DNA from 3 places in the Pediococcus sp. AC40 genome. Region 1 is predicted to be linked to each of the others. Evidence: riboswitches for the same ligand, from Rfam matches in the RefSeq annotation. Region 1 holds a riboswitch; each other region holds the start of a gene.
The links. A riboswitch is a leader RNA that binds a small molecule or an ion and turns the genes downstream of it on or off. The one in region 1 is predicted to bind thiamine pyrophosphate.
Positions count from the first base shown of each region.

Region 2: another riboswitch for thiamine pyrophosphate. It lies ahead of NL111_RS02740 (ECF transporter S component); the one in region 1 lies ahead of thiW (energy coupling factor transporter S component ThiW).
Region 3: another riboswitch for thiamine pyrophosphate. It lies ahead of thiM (hydroxyethylthiazole kinase); the one in region 1 lies ahead of thiW (energy coupling factor transporter S component ThiW).

Region 1 covers NZ_CP127012.1:1,472,998-1,478,396, forward strand. The annotation lists gene NL111_RS07255 (serine hydrolase) at 1-655, opposite strand, end outside; gene NL111_RS07260 (NADPH-dependent FMN reductase) at 927-1,052, opposite strand; gene NL111_RS07265 (hypothetical protein) at 1,294-1,488, opposite strand; TPP riboswitch at 1,765-1,854, shown strand; gene thiW (energy coupling factor transporter S component ThiW) at 1,980-2,495, shown strand; gene NL111_RS07275 (glucose-6-phosphate isomerase) at 2,562-3,914, opposite strand; gene NL111_RS07280 (GRP family sugar transporter) at 4,183-5,052, opposite strand; gene fba (class II fructose-1,6-bisphosphate aldolase) at 5,337-5,399, shown strand, end outside.
Region 2 covers NZ_CP127012.1:576,972-582,370, forward strand. The annotation lists gene NL111_RS02725 (rhodanese-like domain-containing protein) at 1-180, shown strand, start outside; gene NL111_RS02730 (energy-coupling factor transporter transmembrane component T family protein) at 333-986, opposite strand; gene NL111_RS02735 (ABC transporter ATP-binding protein) at 970-2,397, opposite strand; gene NL111_RS02740 (ECF transporter S component) at 2,408-2,983, opposite strand; TPP riboswitch at 3,072-3,163, opposite strand; gene NL111_RS02745 (glucose 1-dehydrogenase) at 3,432-4,172, shown strand; gene nrdD (anaerobic ribonucleoside-triphosphate reductase) at 4,695-5,399, shown strand, end outside.
Region 3 covers NZ_CP127012.1:626,556-631,954, forward strand. The annotation lists gene NL111_RS02980 (LicD family protein) at 1-568, shown strand, start outside; gene NL111_RS02985 (TMEM175 family protein) at 593-1,378, shown strand; gene NL111_RS02990 (lytic polysaccharide monooxygenase auxiliary activity family 9 protein) at 1,752-2,351, shown strand; gene NL111_RS02995 (CsbD family protein) at 2,672-2,896, opposite strand; TPP riboswitch at 3,040-3,145, shown strand; gene thiM (hydroxyethylthiazole kinase) at 3,291-4,085, shown strand; gene thiD (bifunctional hydroxymethylpyrimidine kinase/phosphomethylpyrimidine kinase) at 4,082-4,912, shown strand; gene thiE (thiamine phosphate synthase) at 4,902-5,399, shown strand, end outside.

The DNA of each region.
Region 1 (5,399 bases):
CGTAAAAAATCTTGTTTAACACCTTAATTTGGTCACGGGGGGTGGTGGGTGTCAGCGCCCACCCACTTGCTAACGCAGTCGAGTTAGTCATTTTTAAGTTGTTAAACAATTGCCCTAAACCTCGCGCGCTGCCGATATCATTGTAGATACTCGTGGCCGCATCGTTGTCACTATTTTTAATCATCTGTATCGTCGCGTTTTGCTCTCCGGTGGTTAAAGCGCTGGCTTTTTGGTGACGCTGATGCAACAGTTCTACTAAAAGGTCGGTTTTAATAATACTTGCCGAAGGGAAAGTAGTCTGCTTGGTATTGGTCGCCTCATAAAGCTGATGGTCTCGTTTTGAATACACTGCAACCGCAACCTTTGCATTTGTATTCGCTAAAAACGGACGTAATTGTTCAGCAAATCCCTTAGCGGTCGCTTTATTGACGGCTTTCTTCATTGGAACTTGTGGGTTTGTCGCGGGTTGATGCTTAGCCGAACCCTTTTTGTTTACTGGGCCGCGTGGCGATTGTGATTGCGCAACTTCTTGGTGTGCGCTAACCCGTAACATTTCTAAGCCCACTACGCTAGTTATCAAGACCAAGATGGTTACCATTGAATAAAATCGCGTCCAATTTAATCTTGGGGAAGGCTTTTGCCAATTTTGATTCATTTAATCTAAACTCCTACTCAATAAACTTTAATACTGGATCCCAAGCGCAACAGCTACTCAAGTTGTTCAATCACCCGCACAAATTTAAGAAACTTTTGCAAAATTTGTTCAAGAAAAGCCACCATTCTTGCATCCCGCAAATCACCGGCTTCATTGAAAGCTGTTTTTGCACTACTTAGCAAAAACTCATTGCCCGATATAACGATCCCATTGACGTATAAGCGCCTCTAGGATCTGTTTCAAATGCAATTGAGTGCAGGAAGCCCCTTGTCTATACTGTCACCCGGATTGATTTCCCATCGGGTAATTTAAACGAAAACCATTTAATAAGTTTTTTCAGAGCTGCAGGGATAGCATGATTATGTTCTGGAGCGGCGAAAATTATCCCATCGGTCACATTATTTTTTGATTTAACTCCTGTAAAACGAGAAGGGCGCTTAGGTCTTGATCCTCGTTAAATAGGTGAACTTGCCGAAGATCTAGCACTTCAATTGTCACGTTTTTTGAAAATATTGCCGTAAATGCTCCACTAACATTCGTTTATATGATTGCTCGCCAATCGATCCGGCAATTACCCCGAATTTTATTTTATCACACCCCCTCTCGAGGGCTATCGCCATTTTGGCGCACAAATTACTTTAATTCTGTTTCATAGCTTGATGAGCATGGTTTAACTGCTGGACATTTTTAGTTTGATCAATTAAATCACCACGTTCATCAAATACTTGTGGAGAATTCTCCAACAAAAATTCAGTACTAGGCAAAATCCGGGCTTTCAGTTCTGATGCGCCTAAAATTTTCCGTAGCTGAGTATACGCTCTTGAAGCGCCCAAATTACCGTAAGCGGCAGCCGTGATTATTAGTGATTTATCTAAAATGCGATGAATGCCGTGCGTTAATGTGCGTTAATCCCCATATCGCAACAAGTTGTTTCATTTCGCTAACCTCCTCCAAATTAGCTTTGTCCATCAAACCGCTTTACACTTCATTACCATTATACGACTCCTAATGTAAACGCTTAACCTATTTTTTGACGAATTCGATTTTTTATAAAGTTAACCCCATTTACAAAGTTAAAAAAACGTGGTATCTTGATCAACAAATAACTACTAACATTGCTGGGGTGCCACGCGGCTGAGATTATACCCATTGAACCTGATCTAATTAGGATTAGCGCAGGGAGCAGTGCATTAGCCAAGCTACGTATAATTGTGTTTTTACTGATTTTATGTAACCAGCGGTGTCCTGCTTTGCGGGAGACCGCTTTTTAACTGGGCTTTTTAGGTAGCATCCCCTAGCTAAAATTGATTTTGGAGGAATTACCATGCAAAATAAAACCACTTTACGACTGGCCATCGCTGCTTTACTGATCGCCATCGACGTAGTTACTTCCCCGCTTTTTCGGATTGAAGGAATGGCTCCCATGTCGAGCGTGCTAAACGTAATCATTGGCTGTTTGGTCGGCCCCTTTTACGCATTCGCGATCACTTTAATGACCGGAATAATTCGGATGCTCATTCTGGGAATTCCCCCGCTCGCCTTAACTGGTGCAGTATTTGGTGGCGTTCTTTCCGCCCTCTTTTACCGGTGGACTAACCGGGTCGGCGGCGCTTGGCTAGGAGAAATCATCGGTACCGGAATTATTGGCTCCCTGCTAAGCTATCCGGTGATGATTTTATTCACCGGCAGTAGTAACGGCTTGTATTGGTTCATTTACACGCCGCGTTTCCTCGCTGCGACCCTTTTTGGCGGCTTAGTGGGCACCATTTTAACTAAGATTCTGCTTAAGAGTCCGCGTTTTCTACGATATCAACAGCTGTTTAGCAAATTAAAACTGTAAATAAAAAATCCTGACCACAATTTTTAAATTGCGATCAGGATTTTTAAATACTAGCCTAGTTTAAAATTATTTTAAACGAGCATTTAATTCTTCAGTCTTATCTTCGTAACCTGGTTTACCAAGTAAAGCAAACATGTTGGACTTGTATGCTTCAACACCTGGTTGGTTGAATGGGTTGATTCCGTTCAAGTAACCAGAAACGGCAACGGCTGCTTCAAAGAAGTAAATCATGTAACCAAGCGTGTAAGCAGTTTGGTCAGGGATATTAAGCGTCATTACTGGTACGCCACCATCGTTGTGTGCAAGGGTAACCCCTTGGTAAGCTTTCTTATTAACTTCGTCCATTGTCCGACCTTCTAGGTAACGGAGACCATCAAGGTTTTCTGCTTCCTTAGGAATGTCGATGTCATGGTTTGGCTTTTCAACGTTAATTACAGTTTCCATTAAGTCGCGACGACCTTCTTGGATGTATTGTCCAAGTGAGTGTAAATCAGTTGAGAAGTTCGCTGATGAAGGGTAAATGCCCTTTTGGTCCTTACCTTCGGATTCGCCCATTAATTGCTTCCACCATTCGCCAAAGTATTGTAACGTTGGTTCGTAGTTTTCAAGCAATTCGGTAGTGTACCCCTTCCGGTAAAGGATGTTCCGCAATGCGGCATACTTGTATGCGTCGTTTTTGTTAACGTCAGCATCTGTGTATTCCTTGCTTGCGTCTTCGGCACCCTTCATTAATTGATCGATGTCGCCACCAGCTACGGCAATTGGAAGTAAACCAACTGCAGAAAGTACTGAGAAACGTCCCCCGATGTCATCAGGCACAACAAATTCTTCGTAGCCTTCAGCATCTGCTTCAGTCTTCAAAGCACCTTTTGCACGGTCAGTTGTAGCGTAGATCCGTTTCTTAGCTTCTTCTTCACCGTATTTTGCAATCAATTTTTCCTTCAAAACGCGGAAAGCAATTGCAGGTTCGGTAGTTGTACCCGACTTAGAAATTACGTTGATCGAGAAGTCACGGTCACCAATCAAGTTCAAAACGTCTGCAAGGTATGTGGAACTAATTGAGTTACCAGCAAAAATTACTTGAGGTGCACCGTTACGTTGTTCCTTAGTCAACATGTTGTAGAACGTGTTGTTTAAGAAATCAATTGCGGCACGGGCTCCCAAATATGAGCCACCAATTCCGATTGCAACAAAGACTTCGGAATCTTCGCGAATCTTTTCAGCAGCTTTCTTAATCCGTGCGAATTCTTCCTTATCGTAGTTAGATGGTAAGTCTAACCAGCCCCGGAAGTCGCTTCCTGCACCAGTACCTTTGCGAACTAATTCGTCGGCAGCGGTAACCATTGGTTGGATTTCAGCAAGTTCATTTTCATGAACGAAATCAGCCACGTTGGAACTATCAAATGAAATGTGTGCCATTTTAAATACCCCTTTTATTTAGAATTCCCTACTATTATACAATAGTTTGCCAGACTTTGAAGAACTTTGGACAACTTGAAGCGGTTAAATTTTCCTTAAACAAATTAGCGTCCGTCAGCAAGTCACTTTAAAAATTAAGTTTTTCTAAAGAAAATTGGTCTATATCTTTTGTCGAATTCTACGCAAAAGCTCCTCATGTTTTTATATGATTGCATAAAAAAGACTGAGAATTTTATAATCCCAGTCTTTTTTCTTCATATTAAGATTTCTATTTTAACGTTGCTAGTAACGTTTCACCGATAATAATTAAAATCGAGCCGATAATCACGAACTGCATTTCGCGATGGGTCTTACGCTCGCCTAGTAACCAAATTGATCCGAAAGTAGAAATTACAATTCCAGCTTGTGCTAAAGAGTAGCTAATTGCTAGTCCAACTGATGGAATTGCCAAGAACATGAAGATGTTCCCGATTCCCCAAATCAAACCAGTAGTAATGTTTAAGAACGTCGGTTTCTTTGCAATTTGATCCGTTTCTTTAGCAAAGAAAACAAATAAGAAAGCTCCGAGCAACATTCCAACTGCTTGTGGGAAAATAATTGCCTTCGCATCAACATTTGCAAAACGCACGATTACCGTATAACCGATGTACCCAATCGTCGAAATTGTCAGCGCTTGAATTCCGGCTGGCATATTTTCGTCATCGTTTTCCGTCGTGGAATCGCTCTTATCTTTTAGCGACGTTAATGCCGCACCAACGATTAAAGCGATTACCGCGATGGTACCAACCATAATCATATTACCGGAAGTCCATTCGTGCCAAATCAGTACCCCTGCAAGGGCGTTCCCTGCCAACTGTAAGCCGGTTGAAATTGGCACTGTCTTAGAAACCCCAATGTGCTTCATTGAACTAAACTGGTTAAATTGCCCAACTGCCCAAAAAAGGCCAGAAATCAAACCAGCAATCCAAATCTTGCCGTTTAACGTTGGCTGGTAAATCACGAGGGTCACTAAGGAGAAAATCACCGCACCCATCGTCATTCCTAACGTTTGCTGCGACGCACTCCCGCCTAAGCGGCCACTCACTAAACCAATACTTCCCCACATAATTGCGGGAACCAAAGCGAGTAAAATATTCATATCAATATCTCCTATATATTTATCAATCTCTGTCTCTCTCATAAGACAAAGTATTATTGTACCAGTTATGAAAACGAATTCCAACATTTTTTTTGAAATAAAAATGGTATACTTCATTTTTCATTTTTTGAAACTCGTTATGAAAATAACCATTAGATGCATTAAAAGTAATCGAGTAGTTTTATGAAAACTCGTATAAAATTTTAAGGTTTTGTGCTAGAATAGAAGTGTTGCGAAGAGGAGAACTCTTTGTCTGTATAAAAATATTGGGAGGAACCAGTTTTATGTCATTTATTAATGGTACAGAAACATTTGCAGCTGCTCGTAAGGGCCACTACGCTGTAGGT
Region 2 (5,399 bases), 900 kb from region 1:
CCCTTAAGCCAACTGTCCACCCGGTTAGCCGAATTAGACCCAGCGACCCCATACTACGTGATTTGCCGTTCGGGAAGACGTTCAGCAAACGCGTGCGGGGTACTCGAAGTCCAGGGCTTTGATGCAACCAACGTGGCCGGCGGAATGTTAGCTTGGCCAGGTAAAGTAGAAAAAGACTAGATAAAAATAAGCGCGGGAAACAAAAGTCGAGGAATTATGAGCGTTAACTAAAAAATTGACCATTATGCTTGTAATGGTCAATTTTTGGTTAAGCGGAACAAACTAATTTTTGGTGCACGTTGGGCTTTACTAAAGGCCCAACACCCGATTTACTATCTAAAATACCAAACCAGTACTTGTAAAGCTAAAAAAGTTCCCACGGCAACGCCCCAGTTCCATCGGGGAATGGCGTAAGTTTGGTAGTGGGTGCGCGTCTGATTTTCGCTAAAGCCGTGAGAATGCATGGCAATTGCCAAGTTATCCGACCAGCGCAGCGATAGTAAAATCGCTTTAAAAAAGATTGTGGGGGACCAGACGTGTAAAACTTCACCACGCATCATGGCTGCGGTTTTAATTTGTTGAACGGCCGTCTTTACTCGGGGGATGAAGTAAAAGGCGCCTAACGATCCGTAAACGAATTTGGTAGGCAAATGCCAATTTTGTTCCAGGGAACCTAGCAGACTTTCGACGGTCGCGGTAAAAGAAAATGCCCCACCCAAAACAATGTAGGCGTAAACCCGGGTAGCCATTATCCAAGCGGTCCGCACCGCGTTGCCAGTCCCGTTTAAATAAAACGAAATCCAAGTTGCTACGGCAGGAAGCAGCGGGATTACCAAAAGCAGTCCCAGTTTGCGCACCGCAATTCGTTTCCAAAGCAGGTAGGCTAACCCGCCGATGATGATCACTAGGTTAATAGGAACACTTTTAACAAAGGCAATTTCAAAACTAATTGCCAGAATTAAAATGAATTTAACTGATGAATCCATTTAGTTCCTCCTGATAAATAAGCTGATGATCGGTCAGTGCCAAATGATAGTCAAAAAATTCTGGTAGGCCCGTCAATTGGTGACTGATCATCACGATGGTTTGTTTTTGTACTTGGGCAGCTTTTTGAATTAATTGCATAACCACCCTTACGGAAGCTAAGTCCAAGCCGGCCAAGGGTTCATCAAGTAAAACGAGCGGGTTGCCTAAAATTAACATGGTTAAGATTTGGAGCTTTTTCTTTTGCCCGCCCGAAAGTTGATAAACAATCTGTTCTTGTAACTCCGCTAAATTAAGACGTTCCAGCCAGTCTTGAATACGGTCGGCAGTCCAATATTGGGGTTCGCGGGTGTGCTGTAAGCTTAGGTCGATTTCTTCTGTAACGGTCATTTTAAGAAATTGCATTTCAGAATCTTGAAAGACCACCGTAGCAGTTTTGGCCCAAGTTCGCGCGTTGAACTGGGAAAGCGGCCGATTTTCATAAAAAAGCTTGCCTTGATAGGGATGAAGCCGGGCAATTGCTTCGAATAACGTCGACTTTCCCGAGCCGTTTTCACCAGTAAGCAAAATTAAGTGTTGCTTGGGAAAGGACGTTTGGACGGCCTGAAGTAGATACCGGCCCCCGTTTTCAATCCCAAAATCTTGTAACTTTAGGATTGCAGCGGCGTTTGCGTTAGGAATCGGGAACGCCGTGCGGGTGGTTACCTGGTAACGCGCAAAAATCGGTTGTGGATCGGTAATTAAGCTAACTTGTTGGTGATCAAGCTGGTATAAGTGATCGCAAATTTTCGCATAGTCGTTGAGATCGTGGTCGGCAATTAAAATCGTCTTGCCTTCTTGTGCCTGCAGTTTTTTTAAAAGCTTGATGAGGGCTTTGCGAGATTTTAGGTCAACGTTGGCAAATGGCTCATCAAGTAAAATTAAGTCACTGCCGGTTGCCAGAGTAATCGCGAGGGCGACTTTTTGCAGTTCTCCGCCAGAAAGGGTGGCGAGTTGCCGGTGACGCAAGTGAGCAATCCCCACTTGACTAAGCGCTTGGGTAATTAAATCGTCAATTTCATCAGCGGGAATAGCCAGGTTTTCCAAGGTGAAGATGAATTCCTTTTCGACTTGGTCCATGGCAAATTGTTCTCGTGGATTTTGAAAGAGCAACGCCAATTTTTGGGTTAGCTCCGCGGGCTGCCAAGCGTTAACGTCCTTTTCTTCCAGTTTGACGGTTCCTTGGATAATTGTCCCCGCAAAGTGAGGGTACAGTCCTGCGATAATCCGTAGCAGGGTAGATTTTCCACCGCCGGACGGACCGTACAAAACGTTGAAACTACCAGCCGTTAGGTGAAAGTTAAGTTGTTTGAGAATCGGCTGAGTTGCCTGCCGATATTTGAAAGTTAAATTGTTAATTGTGACTTTTTCCATAATTGGATGCCTACTTCCGCCGCATAATGCCCGAACGCTCTACCAGCCGGTTGATCCAGGCAACTAAAACGCCACAGAAGAAACCAATTGAAATAAACCGAGCGATAAACAAAACGATTAGAAAACTTGGACGGTAAGCGGCATAGCCTTCTTGGGCAAGGCTCCAGCCGAAGGTAATGATGGTGCTAGTGACGGTCGACAAAAATAAGGCCAGTTTGTCGTAATGGCGGTAGCCAGTGAAGGTGAAACCAAGCTCGCTCCCAATTCCTTGAATGAGCCCGGAAAGAATTGCACCAGCGCCAAATTGACCGCCTAGGAGCATTTCAACCAGACCTCCCAGAGTTTCCGCGATGATACTGGATCCAATTTTGCGGGTGAGCATGATGCCTAAAGGTCCGGCAATCATCCATAGGCCAAGTAACAGGTCGTTAGCTAGCGGACCGAGACCGACTGCGGCCAACCCCGCCGTTAGAAAACTATACGATAAATTAGTGGCGAAAAAAATCACCCCACAAAAAATCGCGATTAGCACAATAAAGACTACGTCTCGTAACGAGTAATTCCAGTTTGCTTTTTTAGTATTCATAACTAAAAAACCTCCTCAGTAAATTAATAAATTTACTTAGAAACAAGAAGCCAGAAAAATAGCCAGCTTTTCGGCAACGAAAAACTGGCTGTTATTATCCAATATCTCCCTACGCTAATACTAATTAGACCAGGTTCAATGGGTATTATCTCAGCCAAAACGGCACCCCAGCATTGTTGTTTTTAAGTTTTTACTATGAAGCAATCGTAGCATTTTGTAATCGGCTTGTAAAGCGGTTACTTGGCTGCAAATGGTCTACCTAAAAATTATGAGAACAGATTGGTAAAGTCACGTTATTCTTAACGTTAGATATGACAGGGGACCCAACCGAAAAAACAATAGGGGTAATAGGACGGTTTGTGAAAACGGTTGCAAATTGGTACTGGTAGGTTTATGCTTAAATTGATAGGGAATACGCCGAATAAAATAGGTTTAGGAGGCCAATGAAATGAGTAGACTAGACGGAAAAGTTGCGATTATTACTGGTGGAGTAAAAGGTTTTGGATTAGCCTGTGCCAAACTTTTTGTTCGGGAAGGTGCAAAAGTGGTGATCACGGACGTTGATGTTGCTGGCGCAAGTGAAGCCTTGCAGGAAATTGGCGAAGATAAGGCCGTTTTCGTCAAACAAGACGTTGCGGTGGAAGATAATTGGGAACCCGTTTTTAGGACGGCAATTGATAAATTCGAAAAAGTGGATATTTTGGTTAATAATGCGGGAATTTTAGCCTTTGACAATGCTGAAAATATTGAACTTGACGAATGGCACAAGATTTTGTCGGTCAACCTGGACGGCATCATGTTAGGAGTGAAGTATGGCATTCGACACATGAAGGAAAAGGGTGGTTCGATTATCAACATGGCTTCGATTGCGGGCCTAATTGGGATTTCTAACCTATACGCGTATAACGCCTCAAAAGGTGGAGTGCGTTTACTTACTAAGTCAGCAGCCTTGTACTGTGCGGAGAAACATTACCCGATCCGGATTAATTCGGTACATCCGGGATACGCCCACACCCCAATGGTGGATGCGTATCCTGAAATGCGAGCGGACTTGGAGAAACTACATCCAGTTGGCCGCCTAGGCACCGCGGAAGAAATTGCCAACATGGTGTTGTACCTAGCTTCCGATGAATCCTCCTTCTCGACTGGCTCCGAATTTGTGGTGGACGGCGGATACACGGCACAATAGGTTTAACGCGCTACTCAATTTAATAATGGATTAATAAAACTGGTTCAAATAGGTAAATAAGCCTATTTGGGCCAGTTTTTTAGTGGTAGTGATATTGGTAATGAGTAGAAAAATATATGGGGTTCAGATAGTTAACTTAAAAAAATAAATTTATAATGTGCTTCTCAGTCATAACTATGGACGTGAAGCCAAATTATTTTCCATGCTTTTGTGATGAAAAACAGTTTAAATCTAAAAAACTGGTCCCCAACTAAACTGCGGTGACCAGGTTTTTAATTGCCATTTTAAATTACGTTACATACACCATATATAGTGGTTAATCGTTCGTTAAGCACATATATCTTGTGTTTTCAACCTTTATCTTTTTGCGAAATCGGAGTAATCTATGATGTGAAGAGAAACCAATCAAGCCAGTTTCGAATATCAAACAGCTTTAAATAAACAGAAAATAATAACGTTGTTTATTATAGCGAGAATTGAACGAGATTGGAATAAAAAATTAGAAAAGGACGGGTGGTTAAAATGATCAATTCGCAAGCAATCGCAACCGACGCTTGGACTGAATTACGTCAAAAACAAGTAGTTAAAGCAGATGGGGAAAGGATGCAATTTTACCCCTATAAAATCGCGCTAGTGGTTGATCAATTAACCACGGACGAGGTTGAACGGCAAAAAATTACGCAAGCAATTTTAGAACAGTTAACGCAAATGGCGTCGCCGCTAACGGTAGAACAAATTCGGGCAGTCTTCAAAGTGATCCTTCATGATTATCAACGGGACGACTTGTGGGAAAAATATGCTGAATATCGGCAAGCCGATGAAGCCAAGTGGCAGGCCGCGATTGACCCGCAAAATAAATTAAGCCAGTTATTTGATGGACGGGATACGGTAGTTCACGAAAATGCTAATAAGGACAGTAATATTTTCAGCACCCGCCGGGACTTAACGGCCGGAATGGTCGGCAAATCATTTGGGTTAACGATGATGCCGCAGACCGTAGCAAAGGCCCACTTGCGCGGCGACATTCATTTTCATGACTTGGACTATTCACCGCTAACTTCAATGACCAACTGCTGTTTGATTGACTTCAAGAGTATGCTAGCGAATGGTTTTAAGATTGGAAATGCGGAAGTGGAGTCACCTAAGTCAATTCAAACGGCAACCGCCCAAATGTCACAGATTATTGCGAATGTGGCATCGAGCCAATACGGAGGTTGTTCGTCAGAC
Region 3 (5,399 bases), 850 kb from region 1:
GGATACGGATCCTAATTTTGCGTTTAGTTATATGAAAATTTTAGATACCAATACTTATATTGAAGAAAAAAACAACGTCAACGACGCGCGGAAGGGAATCTTTATCGACATTTTCCCGTTTGATAAGGTTCCTCGTCAACCCGAAATTCGCCAAGCGGTTTATAACCGGTTCAAAATTGCGGATACGGCAATCTTACTGCGGCTTGGGTACAACGTCATTAAGACGCCGTTTCGTAAGGATCCTAAGGACAAAAGCTTGGACCTCTTCATGAGTGTCGCAAAGCTAAAGGAACGGCGGGAAAACATCATGCGGTTGTATAATCACGAGCCGTTTCACCATTATAAGAATTATGCTTCCCAATATGCCTACGATAAAGAGGTTCTGAGCCAGCGGGAGCTCACCGAGTTAACCAAGCATAAGTTTGAAAATCTTGAGGTTGCCATTCCCAAGCATTACGATAAAATTTTAACTCGCATGTACGGAGACTACATGGAGCTGCCTCCAGAAAAAAATCGCGTGGCAAAGCACATCGACGTTGTGATCATCGATGGCAAGCATGTGGAATAGGGATGAAAAGAGCAATTGAAAAAAATGAAGGAACGAATGGATGCGTTTAGTGATGCGGTAATCGCCATTATCATTACTATCATGGTGTTGGAGCTGCCGTTACCGCAACACGATGCGTTAAGTGAATATTTACAATTCGGGAAAAGCATTGGCATTTTCTTTATTAGTTTTTGTTTCGTAGCCAACATTTGGTACCAACACGCCATGTTGTTCAAGGACAGTGACACCATGAACGATCGCGTTTTCGTTAAGGAGTTTACCTTTTTGGCGTTCTTAAGCTTGACGCCAATTTTTACCAAAGTCATTATTTATGACACTAATCGGACTACCGTAATGGCGTACGGGGTGTTGACCATGATCGTCAGCATCCTGTTTATGTGGCTCAGTTATGAAGTTATCAAACAAAAGTACACTAGCCACCACGAAATGAGACAAATTTTCCATAAGATTTATGATAACCACAACAACTTTCTTGGCTTCGCGAGCGTGCTAATTTTAGTGTTAGCCTATTTCTATCCGAAGTGGGCCGTAGTTATCTACTTGGCAATTCCGGTCTTTTCGTTTGTGGTCACCCGGCATGATTACACGGACTTCCAAGACGTTACGGAACTTCCGGAAGCCGAACAGGATCAGTTCTTGAGTGCGAATAACGTTGATTTGCATGATTTAAGGAAGAAACAACGCGAAATCATGAAGAAATATCGGGGACACGGTCGCAAACGCAACGATCCCGAACTTCAAGCCGAGTTACGCAAGCTGTTTCAAAGCTATCCTGACTTAGCCAAACGAAATCGCCATCAGCGCGAGTAATATGGAAATAACTAAAAGTCTGTTAAATTTTAATTTTCACTGGGTAACCAAAACAAGGACGTTTACCAAGTTTTGGTTACCCATTTTTTGTGCCTTGATTTATGAGCTGTCGATCGTGGAGATTGCATAAGAGCTGTCCAACTAGGATGGTGAACTTAGCTTTATAAAAGTGTATCGGATGTGAAATGTGAGGGATTTAAAGCTTTCTTTATCCTGGAAAGATTTTTAAAGGACATTATTATGTAGGGGAACGAGTCTGATCGGCATCAACTACGAAGGCCGTTAACGAATACCGGCATTCTATTTGTGTAAGCGTTTTTGTAGAACAGATTTTTTTATCATGTTATCTTATAGACATAAGGAGGGATGTATTATGGTAAAGTCAAGTAACCGATTTATTCGTTACGTTTTAGTTGTTGCTAGTATTGTAGTTGTTGTGTTAGGATTAGGCGCAATCAAGGCTTCTGCCCACGGATTTGTTACTAATCCTGGTGGTCGAGCCTATTTAGGAAGCAGCCAGTTTCCTGGTAAACCATTGAACGAAAATATTGGTCCGGTAATGTACGAACCGCAAAGCATCGAAGCACCGAAAAATACCTTTATCGATGGTAAAATTGCGAGTGCGGGGATTTCCAAGTTTTCTCAATTAGACGAGCAAACTGCCGATCGTTGGTACAAGACCCCAATTAAGAGTGGGCCACTTGATGTTACCTGGCATCTAACCGCTCCTCACAGTACAAGTACGTGGGATTACTACATTACCAAACCAGGCTGGGACCCGAACAAACCGTTAAAATTCAGTGATTTCAAGAAAATTGCTAGTTTTGATGATCACGGGGCAACCCCAGGAACCGAAGTAACGCACAAGGTCAACATTCCGGACCAAAAAGGATACCACGTGATCCTAAGCGTATGGAATATTGCTAATACAGCAAATGCCTTTTATCAAGTTTCAGACGTTAATATTCAATAATTCATGGAAGATGTTACAAACAGTGGGACCAAAGTCGGATAGTTTGTGAGCATTAATAAAACCCCATTAATCATGGTTTAGGTGATTGATGGGGATTTTGTTATGTTGGAGTAAACCAATTCCTTAGTGCGGTTGATTCTATCATTCTAAATATTTTAACCTTTTTTATTCGAGGGATTGAGTACAACTAGAAAAAACGCTTCATTGATGTATGTAGAAAATTGAATTGGGAGAAGGGACTCTAGAATAATGGGCTGGTAGGAGTTAGTTTCCAGCTATGTGATTAGGCCAAACAAAAAACCGCAAGCGCGGTTTTTTAATTATTCGTGATCTTTATCGTCTTTCTTGTCTAACTTTTCCTTTAATTCTTCCATTGCGCCGGCAGCGGAATCCTTTACGTCAGCAAGTTTGTCTTTAACTTTGCCCGCCATGTTTTGCGCTTTGCCTTTGCTTTCTTCCTTCTTGTCGCCAGTTAACTTACCAGCACCTTCGTGTACTTTACCTGCAACTTTGTCCTTAGTGTTTTCCATTCTGTCTTTATCCATAAATATTATCCCCCTTTGAATATTTTTGGTACATCTTTATTTTAGCAGGGGGCGCCCTTAAAAGTGAATTTATATGCTCACGGACTTGTGCAAGGGAGTTAAAAGGCGTATTATGAAACCGAATTCATATTCAAATAAAATAATATCTACACTAGGGGTGTTCGTAGAAGAACTGAGATGCGCTTGTGCAGCGTGATCCCTTTGAACCTGTAAGTTGATACTTGCGAAGGAAAGTGTTTATTGGGCGAAAACCATCCTTCTCAAGGGTGGTTTTTTTGTTGGTTGCCGATGGAGGATGTTAGGAAATGCGGTCGTCAATCTACAGCGATGGTTCGCTGGTAGCGACCGCCTTCGGTACACCGCTTGGTGGAGATATGAATGAGGAGCTGATCAAATGGATTTACAAGGAATTAAGCGAATTCGGGAGGTTAACCCGGTGGTGGTGAACTATGCTAATTTCGTGACCCCGTTTTTAGTAGCGAACGGGTTAAACGCGGTGGGGGCTTCCCCAATTATGAGCGAAGAGGAAAGCGAAGCCGAAGAACTGGTCCGCTTGGCGTCCGCGGTGACCATTAACCTTGGAGCAGTGCGTCGAGAAGGCTGGGCAGACATCGAAACGTTGTGCCAAGCGGCTAACGACCAACAAAAACCGCTCGTTTTGGATCCGGTAGCGGTCGGGGCAACTCAGTACCGGCAGCAATTAAACTTCCGGTTGTTGAAAAAGTATCAGTTCGACGTAATTCGTGGTAATTTAGGCGAAATTGCGGTATTAGCGGGAATTGATTGGCAAACCCGCGGAATTGACGCGGGAAATGGCGAAGGGGACGCACATCAAGTGGTGAAAGCTTGCGCACAAAAGTACCATAACGTGGTGATCGCGAGTGGGGCAACCGACTACATTAGTGATGGAACCCGGGTGGTCGAGATTCACAACCAAACCCGACTTTTGCCGGCGGTGGTGGGTTCGGGAGATTTGCTTTCGAGTTTAGCAGCCGCGTTTTGTGCAGTCGGACCGAACCCGTTGCAGGCGGCGATTAACGCAAGCTTGACCTTGTCGTGCGCCGGTGAACGGATTACCGAAAAATTGCACGACCAGTATTTGCCAGGAAGTTTTTTGAGCGGACTGATGGATGAATTAGCAAACATCACGGTTGCCCAAGTTGAAGAAAGAATGAAAGTTGAGGAATGATTAGCATGGATACAAAAAAGCCAGCGCAAGTTTTAACGATTGCCGGAACGGATAGCGGCGGAGGAGCTGGAATTCAAGCGGATTTGAAAACGATGCAGGAACGCCAGGTTTTTGGAACCTGCGTAGTGGTCGCGGTGACCGCTCAAAATACGCTTGGAGTGACCGACGTGGCGGTGATGCCGCGCCACATTATCGACCACCAGTTTGCGGCGCTGGCCGAAGATTTAGATATTAAGGCTGCGAAAACGGGGATGCTGGCTAATTCGGCAGTTGTTGACGCGGTTGTGGAAAACTATCAAAAGTATGATTTTGGACCTTTAGTGGTGGATCCGGTGATGATTGCAAAGGGCGGCGCGAAACTACTGAGCGACGAAGCCATCGAAGCGGTGCGGACCCGGTTGTTGCCGTTGGCTTATCTAATTACCCCGAACCTCCCCGAAGCTGAAAAATTAGCGGGAATGCCGATTAAAAATAATGCAGATGCTAAAGCGGCTGCTGCCCGTTTGCAGGAACTGGGCGCGCAAAACGTTTTGATTAAGGGCGGCCATTTTAGTGAACCAACGGAAAGTCGCGATTACGTTCTGTTCGCGGACGGTAGCGAGTTAGAGTTAGCTAGTCCTCGTTATGAAACCAGCAACACCCACGGCACTGGCGACACGATTTCATCAGTGATCGTGTCGGAAATTGCGAAGGGCAAATCTTTAAAACAAGCCCTACAAATTGGCAAAGCCTTTATTAACGCCGCGATTAGTGACGGAATTCAGGTGGGACACGGGCACGGCCCGTTGAACCACTGGGCATATCGGGAGGTTGAAAATGAAATTTAATCCAACCATGCTACAAGCCTACTTTATTGCCGGCACCCAGGACGTAGCTAGCAAGGCGGACTTCTTACCGACGGTGGAACGAATTGTGCAAGCCGGCGCCACCGCTTTTCAATTTCGTAACAAAGGGGCGGTGAAAACCGCTAGTCGTGACGAAGTGGTCGAACTAGCTCGAGCTTGTCACCAAATTACCCAGAAATATCAGATACCGTTGTTTATTGATGACGACGTAGATTTAGCGTTGGCCGTGGGGGCGGAGGGGATTCACGTCGGACAAAAAGACGAACGGATTACCTCAGTCTTAGAACGAGTCGGCGACCGAATGATCGTGGGGCTTTCGTGCAATACCGCGGCGCAAATCACCGCTGCCAACCAGTTGAACGGCGTAGACTACTTGGGAACCGGAACCGTCTACGAAACTAACTCCAAAGCCGATGCTGGGAATGCCCTAGGAGTGGATAAATTACGTGAATTAGTCCAGATGAGTAAA